DNA from 2 places in the Dellaglioa carnosa genome. Region 2 is predicted to be linked to the other one. Evidence: a T-box and tRNA genes for the amino acid it is inferred to sense, from the RefSeq annotation. Region 2 holds a T-box; the other holds one or more tRNA genes.
What was found. A T-box is a leader RNA that pairs with one kind of tRNA and senses whether it is charged. The one in region 2 lies ahead of leuS (leucine--tRNA ligase), so its partner is inferred to be a tRNA-Leu.

Region 1 (8,110 bases), on a different contig from region 2:
ATTTTATTATTAATTTTCAAAAGACACTCTCCTAATTAATTCCCATTTAATTTTATATCTATTTATTTAATTTCAATTATCCGTTTTTCTTAACTTGAATAGAATAGCACGGTTCTTCGGTACATACCATTACGATTCCTTTACATTCGAATTCAATTGACGCCATTTAATTTCAGTCATATTACACGAGTGTTACAAAACGCTTTTTAATCATATTTTAACGTTTCTATTGCTTGCTATATAAGCATTCATCAATTTCAATCAAAATGACAAAATCGTAATACAATTAGTCATTTTTTACTGATACAACAACGATTTTATTTTAAAATTTCAATTAATTATTTAATAATACCGTAAGAAAAATGCTTTTTTGTTCTTTTCTACTCCTTTTATCGTATAATCACTTTAATTAATGAAATGAAAGGTAATAAGTGACTATGTCTAAAAATAATGATTTCGGGATTCCATCCCCGATTAATAACGGCTCTCAAAATAAAAAATATAAACATCCTGTGCTATGGGGATTATTAATCCTTCTTCTATTAGGTATTGGATCTGGTGGCGTGTATGCCTACTCTGTATTTTCACATACTGAGAAAACGGTCGCAAAGACCTATAAAGATACAAACGCAACCAAGTTACGCAATGTTTCCAGTGTTTTAAGTCAAAAGAAACCCTTTTCTATTTTACTAATGGGTACAGATACTGGCGCACTTGGCAGAAGCGATATGGGTAGGACGGATACAATGATTATCGCAACTGTTAATCCTTCGACGAAAAAAACGACTTTAACAAGTATTCCTCGTGATACTCAAGTTAAAATTGACGGTAGCGGAGAAGACTCTTCAAAAATAAATAGTGCTTACACGTATGGTGGTAAAGATGGTGCAACATTGGCAGTTAACACTGTTCAAAATTTATTAGATGTTCCGATTGATTTCTACATGCTAATTAATATGGGTGGTTTGGAACAAATTGTCGATGCCGTTGATGGCGTTGATGTCAAACCTTTACTGACGTTTGATCTTGAAGGAACGCATTACAAAAAAGGTCAGAAAATTCACTTAACCGGTAAACAAGCATTAGCTTACACGAGAATGCGTCACTCAGATCCAATGGGCGATTACGGTCGCCAAAAACGTCAAAAACAAATTATCACGGCAATCGCCGGAAAAGCGATGTCAGTAAACTCACTCGCAAATTACAAACAATTATTAAAAACAATTGATGGCAATATGATAACCGATCTTAGCTTCAATGATATGATTACGGTTGAGACTAACTATAGTGCTGCCGCGGAATCAATTAAATCTGATCTTTTACAAGGAACTAGCACAGCTGTGGAAGGACTTTCCTACGAAGTCCCAACTTCAGATGAGAAAAAGCGTGTTTCAAATGCGATTCGCTCCGAGTTAGGTTTAAAAGAATCCACACAAGACTTCACTAGTCTAGAACAGCAACTTTCAAAATAAAAAAATAAGTTAAACTCAATTAAATCTGAGTTTAACTTATTTTTTTACCATTTTTCCAGAAAAGTTTGGTATTTCATTTCCCTTTGTTCGATCAGTTCATCAATCGAATTAATAGCCAATTTTTCAATGATTTCATTTAAATTTTTATCCATCGACCCTATTGTCGTTGCTTGACTAGTTTCTGGCAGTACAACATCAACTAGACCAATTTCAAAAAGTTCAGAAGCAGTCATCGGCAAACTTGTTTCAATTTCATTTGAATTTGATTTCTTCAAGATAGCATTAACCGCTTCTGGAGAGGCAACTGAAAACAAACTATTCTCAACCATCATAATAGCGTTTGCGTTAGCCAGTGCCAATGCGCCCCCACTCTGACCCTCTCCTAAAAAGATAGCAATATTTGGCACTTTTAAAGCACCCATTTTTAAAATCATTTCAGAAATAACATAACTCTGACCGGTTTGTTCAGATTTAACGCTGGCGTCTGCGCCTGGCATATTAATTAGCGTAATTACGGGCCGTTTAAATTTTTCAGCTTCATTTAACAAACGCATTGCTTTTCGATAACCGCTTGGTTTCACGGCACCAAAATTATAAATTAAGCGTTCATCTAGGGTTTCTCCACGATTAATGCCAATAATAGTGACCGGTCGATTATGAAAGAGTCCAATACCACCCGTAATAGACGCATCTTCTTCACTAACCCTATCGCCATGATTTTCGAAGAATTCGTCAAATAGATTGTTAATAATTAATTTGGTACTCAATCTATCATTTGATCGAACGTTTTTTAAAAAATTTGAGTCCATTTTGTCTCTCCTCATGCATGTAATGTTAGCAATTGACTAATTACCTGTTTAAGATTCTTTCGATCAATAACCTGGTCAATAAATCCATTACTATACAGACCTTCTGCCGTTTGAAAATCAATGGGTAATTTTTCATTTGTAGTCTTTTTAATTACCCTTTCACCGGCAAAACCGATTTTGGCCTGTTTTTCTGCCAACACAATATCATTATTTAATGCAAAACTTGCACTAACCCCACCCATTGTTGGATCTGTTAACAAAGACATCACTAATAGACCCGCATCGTCCAATTTTTGTTTCATATATAAGATTGAATTCATTTGTAACAGGGAATAGATGCCCTCTTGCATTCTTGCGCCACCAGACGCAGTAACAATCACAAACGGTAACTTTTGATCTAACGCCACTTTCATCCCCGCTTTAATTCTAGCTCCGGCTGTCGTATTTAAAGATCCCATCATAAAGAAGCTATCCATGACGGCTAAAACTAACGCTTGTTTATTAATCGTGGCTATCCCCACCACTACTGCTTCATCAGACGTTGTTGCACTTTTAGCGCGTTCTAATTTTTCAGTGTAACCAGGAAATTCAGCTTTATTTTGGGTTTGATTTACCACATTAATTACTTCAAAACTGTGCTCATCTGCCAGAATAGCGATTCTTTCCATAGCAGTCAGTCGTTTATAGGATTGGCAATTTGGACAAATGAAATAAGGAGCCCATTGACTTTCGTGTAAATGTGCACCGCATTTCCGACATTTTTGCCATTGATTTGTCTCTGGATAATGACTCATTTAACCTACCACCTTTAAATTTTGCTATCGATTGATATCGTATTCTCCATAAATTCTTGTGAACTAACAATTGTTTTTAGTTGTATCAGGTTTGTCTCGATACCGGCAACATGAATGGCTTCCAATGCCTTTTTCATTTTTATAATAGCTAAAGTCCTTGTGTCCGCATGACAAATTATTTTTGCTAATAAGCCATCGTAATAAGCGGAGATTTCATCTCCAACACGGTATCCCGTTTCAACTCGAATATCCGTGGGAAAATCAAACTGCGTAATTTCATTGGTTACACACGGACTCAAGGTTAATCGGCATTCAATCGCATGTCCGTTCATTAACACGTCAGCATCAGTCACCTCTTTACCATCAGCAACTAATAGTTGTTGTTGCACAACATCCATCTTAACAGTCTCTTCTGTCACGCCATGCTCTACTTGTAATCGCGTGTTCATTTCTAAAAAGTAAAATTTCTTTTCAGCAAATAAAAACTCTACAGTCCCTAATCCTACGTAGTGTTGATTTTCTATTAACCGGCGTGTGTATTTATAAAGTTGACTTCGTTGTTCATCCGTCAGCACAGTTGATGGGCTTTCTTCGATTACTTTTTGTCGATGATTTTGCAAACTACAGTCTCGATCACCCAGCACCTGAACGTGTTGTCCATCGCCTAAAATTTGGACCTCGATATGTCGGGCATGCACTAATTTTTTTTCAAGATAAAAACTACCCGCGGCAAAAGAAGACTTCGCTTCTTGCTGAACAATTTCGGCACCTAATAATAAATCGGATTCTTGTTTAATTGCTCTAATTCCTTTACCGCCACCACCGTGGGCCGCTTTAATTAACAATGGAAACCCAATCTCTTTCGCCTGTATAATCAGTTCATCATCAGAGGTAATCAAATCGGAACCAGGAATAACGGGTACCCCTTTTTCGATTGCTAATAGCCGCGATTTATCTTTATCCGCTAGTTGGCGGATTAACCCAGATTCCGGGCCAATAAAAGTAATCCCACACTCAGCACACATTTCTGCAAATTGAGCATCCTCGGATAAGAATCCATAACCTGGATGAATTGCATCAACATTTAAATTTAAAGCCGCCATTAATAAACTTTCACGGTTTAAATATGATTTTTTTGCCGGTGCCGACCCAATACAAATTTTTTCGTTAGCCAGTTCAACAAATCGACTTTGCGCGTCGACCGTTGAGTATACGGCAACCGTTTGTATCTTTAACTTCTGGCAAGCACGAATAATTCGTTCAGCAACCTCACCACGATTTGCAATTAAAATTTTTTGAAACAACTGACTCACCTATCCGTCTATTCTAATTTTAAATAATTCTTGATCAAATTCAACCAATTCACCATCATCGACTAGCTGCTCTAACACAGTACCCGTTACCGGAGATTGGATATCATTATATAATTTCATACTTTCAATTTGAGCAATGACCTGTTTTTTAACAATTTGAGTCCCGACCGCTCCTGATTGATCAAAATGAATTAACCCAACAAGCGGACTTTTAACAACAAAAATAGCTTCATCTACATTTGATTGTTCAGTTGTCGGCGCCACGACTTTTTCATTTTTTTGTCCTTGGTCCACAACTATCTCAATATCACCGTCTTTAATTTCAACATGAGAAAATGGCATCGTTGCAATTTTATCTAATAATTGACTTATCTCATTAAATTTCATAGATTCACATACCTGCCTTATATTTTTATTAGTAGACTACCGTAGGCTAACCCAGCACCAAATCCAGTTAACAGAACCGTTCCACCCGTAAATCCTTGTTCCAGGGCCTCATTGAGAGCCATTGGAATACCAGCTGAAGAAGTATTTCCGTGATGCGTGACACTCGTTGCAAATTTTTCAATAGGCATTTCTAATTCTTCAGCAATTTTTTCTATAATTCGTAAATTAGCTTGATGACACACAACAAAATCAATATCGGATGTTTGCAAATTATTATCTGCCAATATCCGTTTCATTTGAACGGGAACAACTGTCGTAGCAAACTCAAAAACATCTCGTCCTTCTTGAAAAAAAGCATCCATCGTTGGATAATTATCACCATTTATATCGCTTAATGGCGTAATCCGACCACTATGAATCACTTCTTTTTTAAGACCATTTGTTTCTATTTTCTCAGCAATAAAGCTTTCATCAGTTGAATCATTAGAGGCTTCGATTAAGGCCCCACCAGCACCATCGCCAAAGAATACGGCACTCGTACGATCCTTAAAATCCATCATTTTTGAATTAACTTCAGCACTAATCACGATTGCCCTTTGGTACTGTCCTGTACGTAAAAACTTCTCCGCAGTACTCATCGCAAATATAAACCCGGCACAAGCCGCGCTGATATCAAATGCAAACGCATTTGTTGCCTTAATATTTCCTTGAACAATTGCGGCCGTTGATGGCGTTAATGCATCCGGTGAAATTGTTGAAACAATAATTAAATCAATATCTGACGCATTATATCCAGACTTACGTAAAAGTTCATTTGCCACTTTTGTACTTAAATCTGACGTATTTTCATTAATAGCATAGTGTCGCGTCTTAATACCCGTGTGCGCCACTATCCATTCGTCAGATGTAGGCATAAATGAAGCCAATTCATCATTCGTTACTAGTCGTTCTGGTACAAAATGAGCCATATTTTTTATTTTGATATACTTATTCAATTTAACTATTCTCCCAATCATTAAGTTTAATTCCCTATATTTTATCAATAATTACAACATTAAGACACAAAATTAATTAACGCTTAATAATTCTTTAACCTCATAATACGCTACCATGGTCATTATTCATTAAAAAAAGCACTAAACCCTATTGCAACAAGGTTAAGCGCTTTTCGATAAATCTATTATGCGAGTAAATGGATTCGAACCATCACGGGATATTATCCCACCAGATCCTTAGTCTGACGCGTCTGCCAATTCCGCCATACTCGCAAGAACAATCATAATTGTAGCAAAAATTGTTCTCTGTTACAAGTCACATTTAAAAAAAATTAGTTTTTAAGTAAAATTAACTGTCCACGACACTTTGAACAAACATAACGTGATAAGTTAATTTTTCGTTGTCGCTGATAATTTTGTCCACAATTTGAACATTGATAGCGAATGACCTTTTTCTTCTTAATTACCTTAGGACTAGCTGGCGCAAACCGACTGCCACCAACTGCCGCCAATAATTGCTTAAAGTCTTGATGTCGATGTTGATAACCTTTGTTTGAGAGGTGTAAATGATAATGGCACAACTCATGCTTAATCACACCAATTAAAATGTCTTGCCCATGTTCTGTTAACATCTTCGGATTAATTTCAATGTTGTGATCACTCAACAAATAGCGACCACCAGTTGTTCGCAGCCTACTGTTAAAAGTTGCCTCATGTTTAAATGGTTGCTTGAAAAAAGTTGTGGATAAGTTTTTTACAAGTGCCGTTAACTCAAAATCAGTCATGTTACTTATCTGCTGGTCGCTTCATTGTTAGTTGTACACGATGTCGGTTTAGATCAACCTCCATCACCCAAACTGTCACAATATCGCCAACTGCAACGACTTCACTCGGTTTTTTAACAAACTTATCTGTTAATTGAGAAATGTGGACAAGTCCATCCTGCTTAACACCAATATCCACAAATGCACCAAAATCAATCACATTTCGAACAGTCCCTTGTAAGGACATCCCTGGTTTTAGATCTTCAATCGTTAAAACGTCATGACGGAGCAATGGCGCTGGCATGTCATCACGTAAATCGCGTCCCGGTTTTTGAAGACTTGTCAATATATCTGAAATAGTTTCAACACCACTGTCCACAGCCTGTGCTAAACTATCCGCATTTGCATGCGTCAATTGGTCATTTGTCTCCGTTTGCCCGAGTTCCGTCACCTTTATCCCCAATTCTTTCAACAAAAGTTTCGTTAGTGGATAACTTTCGGGATGAATATCCGTATTATCTAGAATGTTATCCCCAGAAACAATACGCAAGAATCCAATAGCTTGCTCATATGCCTTAGGCCCTAAGCGAGGAACCTTTTTAAGTTGTTGACGCTTCGTAAACTTACCGTTCTCATCTCGATATGTAACAACGTTCTTAGCAATTGTTAAATTTAATCCAGAGATTTTTGTTAATAACTCTGAACTAGCTGTGTTTAAGTTAACGCCAACATTATTTACAGCATTTTCAATCACAACATCTAATTGCGCATCTAATTTCTTTTCGGCAACGTCATGTTGATATTGACCAACACCAACCGATTTAGGATCTATTTTAATTAATTCAGCCAGCGGATCTTGCAAACGCCGACCAATACTAATAGCTGAACGTTCTTCAACATGTAATTCTGGAAATTCGTCGCGTGCGGCTTGACTGGCTGAATAAACCGATGCACCAGCTTCATTGACGATTACATAAAAAATAGGACGTTCAATTTCTTTTAGAATATCTGAAACAAATTGTTCAGATTCACGACTTGCCGTTCCATTACCAATCGCAATCATCTCAACTTGATATTGATCAAGGAACTTTTTAAATTGTCCAGCAGCGGCGGCACGTTTTTCACCACTTGCCGGTTTATGTGGATAAATCACCAATTTATCTAGGAACTTACCTGTTCCATCCACAATCGCTAACTTACATCCCGTTCGATAAGCCGGGTCAAAGCCTAAAACTATTTTTCCTTTAAGGGGTGCTTGCATAAGCAAGTGATATAAATTATCTCCAAACACATTAATTGCTTGTTCTTCAGCAACTTCTGTCATGCCTTTACGAATTTCACGCTCAATTGCTGGTTTAATAAATCGTTTGTAACTATCTCGATAAGCATCCTCTACAATTGAAACAGCATCACCAGTATTCTTGCCAATAATTCTAAAATGCATAAACGTCATAATTGTTGCTTCGGGTACGACTACGCCTGCCTTCAAAATACCTTCTTTTTCACCACGATTTATTGCTAACACACGATGTGGCACCACCGACCTCAATGACTCACTAAACTCATAGTAGTCTCG
Region 2 (8,110 bases):
TACTATATTAACCCAACGGGCCGATTTGTTATTGGTGGTCCAAAAGGCGACGCCGGACTTACCGGAAGAAAGATAATTGTTGATACATACGGTGGGTATGCTCATCATGGCGGAGGCGCATTTTCTGGTAAGGACGCGACAAAAGTAGACCGATCTGCTAGTTATGCCGCACGGTACATTGCAAAAAATATTGTTGCGGCTAAAATTGCCACACAAGTTGAAGTTCAGCTTGCGTATGCAATTGGCGTGGCGGAGCCGGTTTCAATTAATATTAATACATTCGGTACTTCTAAATATGATGAATTAGATTTAGTTGGAGCTGTTCGAAAAATATTCGATTTACGTCCTGCGGGAATTATTAAAATGTTAGACTTACGTCGCCCAATATACAAGCAGACAGCAGCTTATGGACATTTTGGACGTACTGATATTGAATTGCCTTGGGAAAAAACGGATAAAGTTCAAAGTTTACTCAACGAATTATATTAAATTAATATTTAATATAATCGTTTTTTATTTAGGAGGCGCTTCATGAATTCAAAAACTAATGTGCGTTTAGTTACGGTTGCTATCTTTGTCGCAACATTTTTGACTGCAGTTGAAGGAACAATAATATCAACCGCAATGCCCACAATTGCTGGGGAACTTCATGGTGTATCGTTAATGAATTGGGTTTTTTCAATTTATTTATTAACCAATGCCATGATGACACCAATATATGGTAAACTCGCTGATGTTTTAGGACGTAAGCCGGTTTTTATATTTGGTCTTGTAGTTTTTCTGGCTGGATCAACGCTTTGCGGATTTTCCAATAGTATGGCGACCTTAATTGTTTCACGCGCAATTCAAGGTATTGGAGCTGGGGCAATAATGCCGGTGTCTTTTACCATCATCGCTGATATTTACTCTGTTGAAAACCGAGCAAAAGTAATGGGATTAAATGGCTCAGCTTGGGGAATTGCCTCAATAGTTGCACCTTTATTGGGTGGCTTTATCGTGGATCACCTCAATTGGCATTGGGTATTTTTTATTAATCTACCGATAGGTTTGGTAACGATAATCATGATTCAGATGTTTTTTAAAGAAGAACGTAAAATTATGAGTTCAAAAATAGACTTTTTTGGTAGTTTTCTTTTGATGACAGGCATTCTAACAATTTTGTATAGCTTTCAACGTTGGGGTGATGTCGGAATGGATTTAGTTGTTTTACTCTGTTTTTTTGGTTTTATGGTTTCGCTCTTTTTATTCATTAAATGGGAAAAAAGAGTAGAGGATCCAATTATTTCGTTAAAACTTTTTAATAACAGAACGTTTGTAATTCAAAATATTGTAGCCGCATTAATATCGGGATTCTTAATTGGGTTTGAGGTTTATATTCCAACATGGACTCAGGGAATTCTTGGATTAAAAGCTTCTATGGCAGGATTTGCGGTGACACCAAGTTCTATTCTATGGATTGCGGGTTCTTTTTTTGCAGGCAATATGATGGCGGCATGGGCACCAAAGAAAGTGTTATCGATTAGTTTACTTTTTATTTTAATTGGATCTGTTGCGCTTGGTCTCTTGCCAATAAATACACCATTCTACCTATTTTTAATTATTTCCGCAATATTGGGAGTTGGATTTGGAATAACGATTACAGCGACGACGGTTACTGCACAAAGTTTAGTACCACAGTCTGATATTGGTGTGGCGACATCATTTAACACGCTAAGCCGGACTCTTGGACAAACGCTTATGATTTCGGTATTTGGAATTATATTTAATATGCAAATGCATAAAGAAATAGTCAAAACTCCAGGAACAAAGGATAGTATGATGGACATTTTAATCAATCCACAGACTGCAGATCAATTACCAAAACATTTGATACCTAAATTACGTGAAGTTCTGTATCAAGGTCTTCATGGTATATATTTGGCAGGAATTTGTATTGTAGTTCTCGCAATGATTATTAATTTATTCGATAAAAAAACTAAAGATTATTTGCAATAATAAGATTCGTTTGCTACACTGAAATTAATATAAAACGATTAAGAGGAACTAGTAATTTAACCAATTATTTTAGTGAGTATATGGTAGTGAGAATATACATAAATGGTTATTTGAACTCATCCTTGAGTTTTCTCACTGAACAATAGTAGGTGCGAACGTTATTTCACGTTATGAAAAAGAGTCAGTAATTTATACTGGAATAATAGGTGGTACCGCGGAAAATTCGTCCTATAGAAGTTAATCTTCTATAGGACTTTTTTGTATATATAATCAGAAAGGAAGTTAGTATACATGACTTATAATCACAAAGTAATTGAACAAAAATGGCAAGCATTTTGGGATGCTAATCAAACATTTAAAACAACTGAAAATCCTGAAAAAGAGAATTTTTATGCGCTTGATATGTTCCCATACCCATCTGGACAGGGACTTCATGTAGGGCATCCAGAAGGATTTACAGCTACAGATATTTTGGCTCGAATGAAAAGAATGCAAGGATTTAACGTTTTGCATCCAATGGGATGGGATGCTTTTGGACTTCCAGCCGAACAATATGCGCTAGATACCGGTCACAGTCCTAAAGCATTTACGAAAACGAATACTGATAATTTTAGACGACAAATAAAATCTTTAGGTCTTTCGTATGACTGGAGTCGCGAACTAAATACGACTGATCCTGACTATTATAAATGGACGCAATGGATTTTTGAAAAGTTATACGAAAAGGGATTAGCCTATGAAGATGAGGTTGCCGTTAACTGGAGTCCCGATTTAGGTACTGTTGTTGCTAATGAAGAAGTAATTGATGGTAAAACAGAACGAGGTGGTTACCCAATTGTTAGAAAACCTATGCGTCAGTGGGTTCTAAAAATTACGGCTTATGCGGACCGTTTACTAGACGATTTGGATGATTTGGATTGGCCAGATAGCATTAAAGAACAACAAAGAAATTGGATTGGTAGATCAACGGGCGCAAGTGTTAATTTTAAGGTAGATCAATTTGATGATTTAAAAATAGAAGCTTTTACAACACGTCCTGAAACTATTTACGGTGTTTCTTATATTGTTATCGCACCGGAGTTAGATATTCTTGATAAAATCACAATCGATTCTCAAAAAGAAGCTGTTAAAGCATATCAAAAAGCAATAGAAGTTAAGTCTGATTTGGAACGAACTGATTTGGCAAAAGATAAAACGGGTGTATTTACGGGGTCGTATGCAATAAATCCTGTAAATGGTGAAAAATTACCAATTTGGACTGCTGATTACGTTTTAGCATCATATGGTACTGGTGCAGTCATGGCCGTTCCTGCACATGACGAGAGGGATTTTGAATTCGCAACAAAATATGAATTAAATATTTTACCCGTCATTGAAGGCCCTGAAATTACTGATGAAGCTAATACGACTCCTGGCAAGTACATTAACTCTGGATTTTTAAATGGTTTAGAAAAAGCTGAAGCCATTGAAAAAGCCATTGCTTGGATGGAAGAAAATAATGTTGGTCAGAAGAAGATAAATTATAAATTAAGAGATTGGTTATTTTCAAGACAACGATACTGGGGTGAACCAATTCCTATTATTCATTGGGAAGATGGCGAAACAACAACAGTTCCTGTTGACCAATTACCACTTGAGTTACCTGAAGCAACGGATATTAAACCATCAGGCACAGGTGAAAGTCCTTTAGCTAATTTAACTGACTGGATTAATGTTGTCGATGAGAACGGTCGTAAAGGTAAACGTGAAACGAATACAATGCCACAATGGGCTGGTAGCTCATGGTACTTTGTTCGTTTTATTGATCCTCATAACCCGAATGAAATTGCTGATCGTAAAAAATTAGAAGAATGGCTTCCCGTTGACGTTTATGTTGGTGGTGCTGAGCATGCTGTCTTACATTTACTATATGCAAGATTTTGGCATAAATTCTTATACGATATTGGTGTCGTACCTACTAAAGAACCTTTCCAAAAGCTAGTTAACCAAGGAATGATTTTAGGTGATAACCATGAAAAAATGTCTAAATCTAAGGGTAATGTTGTTAACCCAGATGATATCGTCGAGCGTTTTGGGGCAGATACGTTACGCCTTTATGAAATGTTCATGGGACCATTAGATGCTTCAATTGCTTGGAGTGAAGATGGATTGAATGGGTCACATAAATTTATCGAGCGTATTTGGCGATTAATCATGACCGAAGATAACCAGATTAGCTCAGTAGTTGTTGATGAAAATGACGGTGAACTTGATAAAATATATAATCAAACGGTTAAAAAAGTAACTGAGGATTATGAGGCACTTCACTTTAATACGGGTATCTCACAGTTAATGATTTTTGTTAATGACGCCTATAAAGCTAAATCGTTAGCTAAGGAACAAGTTGAAGGCTTTATTCAATTAATCGCGCCAATCGCACCGCATATGGCTGAAGAGGTTTGGTCATTGCTAGGACATAAAGAATCTATTAGTTACGCAAGTTGGCCTACATTTGATGAAAGTAAACTCGTTGAAAATACAGTTGAAATTGTCTTACAGGTTAATGGTAAAGTTCGTCAACATAGTGTTGTTTCTAAAGATGCCACTAAAGATGAATTAGAAAAATTAGCTTTAAATGATGATAAAATTAAAGAAGAACTTGAAGGGAAAACAATTCGTAAAGTGATTGCTGTTCCTGGTAAACTAGTTAATATCGTTGCAAATTAAATATTAAAATATGCTAAACGAGTATCACAAAATATAATTATTTTGTGATACTCGTTTATTTTTTGATTAAAAATAAAAAAATAAATTGCAACTGAAATTTAAAAGCTATAAAATGGTAAGATTAAGTGTTATGGGAAAGTAGGGTACAAAAGTAATGGATGAAGATGTAAAATTAGCAGATCAAATGGCGTCTGAACAAAGTAATGCTAAACGAAAAATGTTGCAAGGGTCAGCCTGGATGACTGCGGGTAGTATTTTTTCAAGAGTACTGGGAGCTATCTACATTATTCCATGGAACATGTGGTTGGGTCCAGATAGACTACAGGCAAATGCTTTGTACAGTATGGGATATAATGTTTACAGTTTCTTTCTAATGATTGCAGTAGCGGGAGTACCTTCTGCCGTTGCTAAACAAGTTGCGCATTACAATGCACAAAATGAGTATGGCATTGGGAGACGATTATTCAAATATGGAATGGCATTAATGGCTATAATGGGCGTCGTTTGTGCGGTTATATTATGGATTATTGCACCATACATCACGAGTGGGGATAAAAATGTTATCCCTGTTTTTAGATCATTATCTTGGGCCTTATTAATCATTCCAATGATGAGTTTAATACGAGGCTTTTTTCAAGGCTACCAAGAAATGGCACCATCTGCTATTTCGCAATTTTTCGAACAAATTGCTAGAGTTATTTACATGCTAGGTGCAACATTTATTATTATGAAAGTTAGCCATGGTAGCTATATTACTGGTGTGACACAATCAACTTTTGCGGCCTTTATTGGGGCATTAGGTGGTATGTTAGTTTTAGTCTGGTACTTTTACCGTCGAAAACCCGAACTAGATCGATTAGTCGCAAATAGTGATAATAAATTGACGATTTCTACCCAACAAATCATTAAAGAAGTTATTCGAGAATCAATTCCTTTTATTATTATTGGCGCGGCTATCACAATTTTTGGGTTAATTGACCAATATACTTTCTTTGGTATTATGACACACGTTACTAATTATACGCGAACTGTTCAAAATGAATTATGGGCATTGTTTAGTTTTAATGCTAACAAATTGGTGATGATTATCATTTCCATTGCTTCAGCAATGTCAATTACAGCTATACCGCTACTATCAGAAGCGTACACGCGAAATGATAAAAAGGCGTTGAGTGAGCAAACTTCAGATACGTTACAGTTATTCTTTTTTGTAATGTTGCCATGTGCTTTAGGAATGGCCGCCGTAGCTCATCCATTATACGTTATTTTTTATGGATACGATCCAGTCGGAATTTACGTTTTACAGTTCTCAGCGTATGAATCAATTTTCTTGGGATTATTTACGGTTGTTTCCGCCATTTTACAAGGTGTTTATCAGAACAAGAAGGCAATTGTTTATTTCTTCGTTGGTATGATAATCAAATTAGTCGTTCAATATCCTTTAGTTGCTTGGCTTGGTGCATTTGGACCATTGGCAGCTACAGCGATTGGTATGGGTGTAAGCTCGTGGTTAATGATTCGCTCGTTACATAAAATGTTCCATTTAAATGTAAGACTAATACAAGCAAGATTAAATAAAATGATGATTTATGCACTTATGACATTTTTTATTGCGCTTTTAGCAGTAAAAGTTATCTATCTATTTTTACCGATGGATAGTCGAATTAGTGCTATTATAACAATTATTATTGCTGCCGGTTTGGGCGGATATGTTTATATCTACTTTAGTTTAAAAACAAGATTAGCCGATAAGATATTAGGTGATCGCGTTGCTGGACTACGACGGAGATTGAGAATTAAGTGAGGTTTAAACTGAAATGAGAATTGATAAATTTTTGACCGAAATGCAATTTGGTACGAGAAGTGATGTTCGTAAACTCATAAAAACAAAACAAGTGGTAGTTGATGATGAACAGGTCACTAGTGCAAAAATTCAAATTAATCCAATGGAATCAACTATTCAGGTGAATGGAGAATTAGTCCATTATCAACAATACTATTACTACCTTTTGAATAAACCAGCCGGTGTACTAACAGCAACTAAAGATAAAAAGCAAAAAACAGTAATGGACTTATTTAATCGTGTGGACTACCGGGATGATCTGTTTCCAGTTGGCCGTTTAGATAAGGATACAACTGGATTGTTGCTTATTACAAATGATGGTCAATTAGGTCATCGAATGCTGTCGCCAATGCGTCATGTGGATAAAGTGTACTTTGCTAAAGTTGAAGGGCATGTCACTGATGCCGATGTGTCAAAATTTAAAACGGGACTTTTATTGAAGGATGGCACACAAACAAAGCCTGCTACGCTGAGCGTAGAATCATATCAAAGCGATACAAATATATCTGAGGTTCTGGTGACAATTACCGAGGGAAAATATCACCAGATTAAACGCATGTTTGGGGCAATTGGGATGAGGGTCATTCGACTTGAACGTAAGAAAATGGGAACCTTAGAATTAGAACAAACATTGTCTTTAGGTCGTTATCGTGTTTTAACGGACGAGGAAATTGAATCGATTCAATAAAAAATTGCCGACTAGTTAAAGTCGACAATTTTTTTATATCGTAAATTCTTTTAAAAATAAAGGAATGTTATCAACGATGCGTGAAGGAAGAACTGGGAATTGTGAACGAGAGATTTGGTCTTCGATGTAGCCGTGAAGATAAATAGCTGCCGCAACTGTTTCTGATGTATTAGAGGACAAAGTAGTTAGTCCAGCAATCATCCCAGTTAAAGAATTTGTGCTTGTTTGTGACGTTTTTAATGGGTTAGCTAGAACAGAACCATCCTTTAAAAATAATTCAGTATGAGCCTTTTTTATGATAATTATGGCGTTATTTTTTTGTTGAAAATTTGCTAGTGTATCAGTTGTTTGTTGTTCAGTTGGGGTATTAGAAAAGCTAGCCCATTCAGTTTCGTCCGCAACCAAAATTAAGTTAGTTTTTGGGAGAGCGTGACCTGATTCTTTAATTATTTTAAGGGCGGCGTCGCTCAAAATTAATGTCTGATTGAGTGACGCATTTGCAAGAACAACGTCTAGAATATCAGAACTTCTTAAATCAGATCCTAATCCGGGACCCGCGACAATAACTGACGCATTTGATATCGCATCAGCAAGTAATACTTTGTCGAAATAATTAATATAGTTAGTTTCGGGTAGATTCGCGTACAAAGCTCCTAAATTTAATTTGTCTGTTGCCGTTGTGATTGGATTTCCGCTACTATAAAAAGCAGATTTTGCAGTAATAAAAACAGAGCTACCACCATTTTCATTGCCCCCAACGACAACAATACGCTGCTGGGCAACTTGTTTTTCTTCCTCATTAAATATGGTGGTTAAAATCGATTTAGCTATTTTTTCCATTTTCGACACTCCTTTATTGAATGACTAGAGTATATCAA

Region 1: it has a tRNA-Leu gene. The T-box ahead of leuS (leucine--tRNA ligase) is inferred to sense a tRNA for this amino acid. The anticodon was not compared.

Annotation. Positions count from the first base shown of each region.
Region 1 covers NZ_JANXLI010000005.1:70,591-78,700, forward strand. The annotation lists gene N0K80_RS06405 (C40 family peptidase) at 1-20, opposite strand, end outside; gene N0K80_RS06410 (LCP family glycopolymer transferase) at 438-1,472, shown strand; gene accA (carboxyltransferase subunit alpha) at 1,517-2,281, opposite strand; gene N0K80_RS06420 (acetyl-CoA carboxylase carboxyltransferase subunit beta) at 2,293-3,075, opposite strand; gene N0K80_RS06425 (acetyl-CoA carboxylase biotin carboxylase subunit) at 3,090-4,379, opposite strand; gene N0K80_RS06430 (acetyl-CoA carboxylase biotin carboxyl carrier protein) at 4,389-4,775, opposite strand; gene N0K80_RS06435 (beta-ketoacyl-ACP synthase III) at 4,793-5,791, opposite strand; tRNA gene N0K80_RS06440 (tRNA-Leu) at 5,959-6,043, opposite strand; gene N0K80_RS06445 (SprT family protein) at 6,103-6,555, opposite strand; gene N0K80_RS06450 (Tex family protein) at 6,557-8,110, opposite strand, start outside.
Region 2 covers NZ_JANXLI010000007.1:789-8,898, forward strand. The annotation lists gene metK (methionine adenosyltransferase) at 1-489, shown strand, start outside; gene N0K80_RS07000 (MDR family MFS transporter) at 532-1,995, shown strand; T-box leader at 2,024-2,229, shown strand; gene leuS (leucine--tRNA ligase) at 2,287-4,701, shown strand; gene N0K80_RS07010 (putative polysaccharide biosynthesis protein) at 4,856-6,505, shown strand; gene N0K80_RS07015 (16S rRNA pseudouridine(516) synthase) at 6,519-7,232, shown strand; gene N0K80_RS07020 (NAD(P)H-hydrate dehydratase) at 7,266-8,072, opposite strand.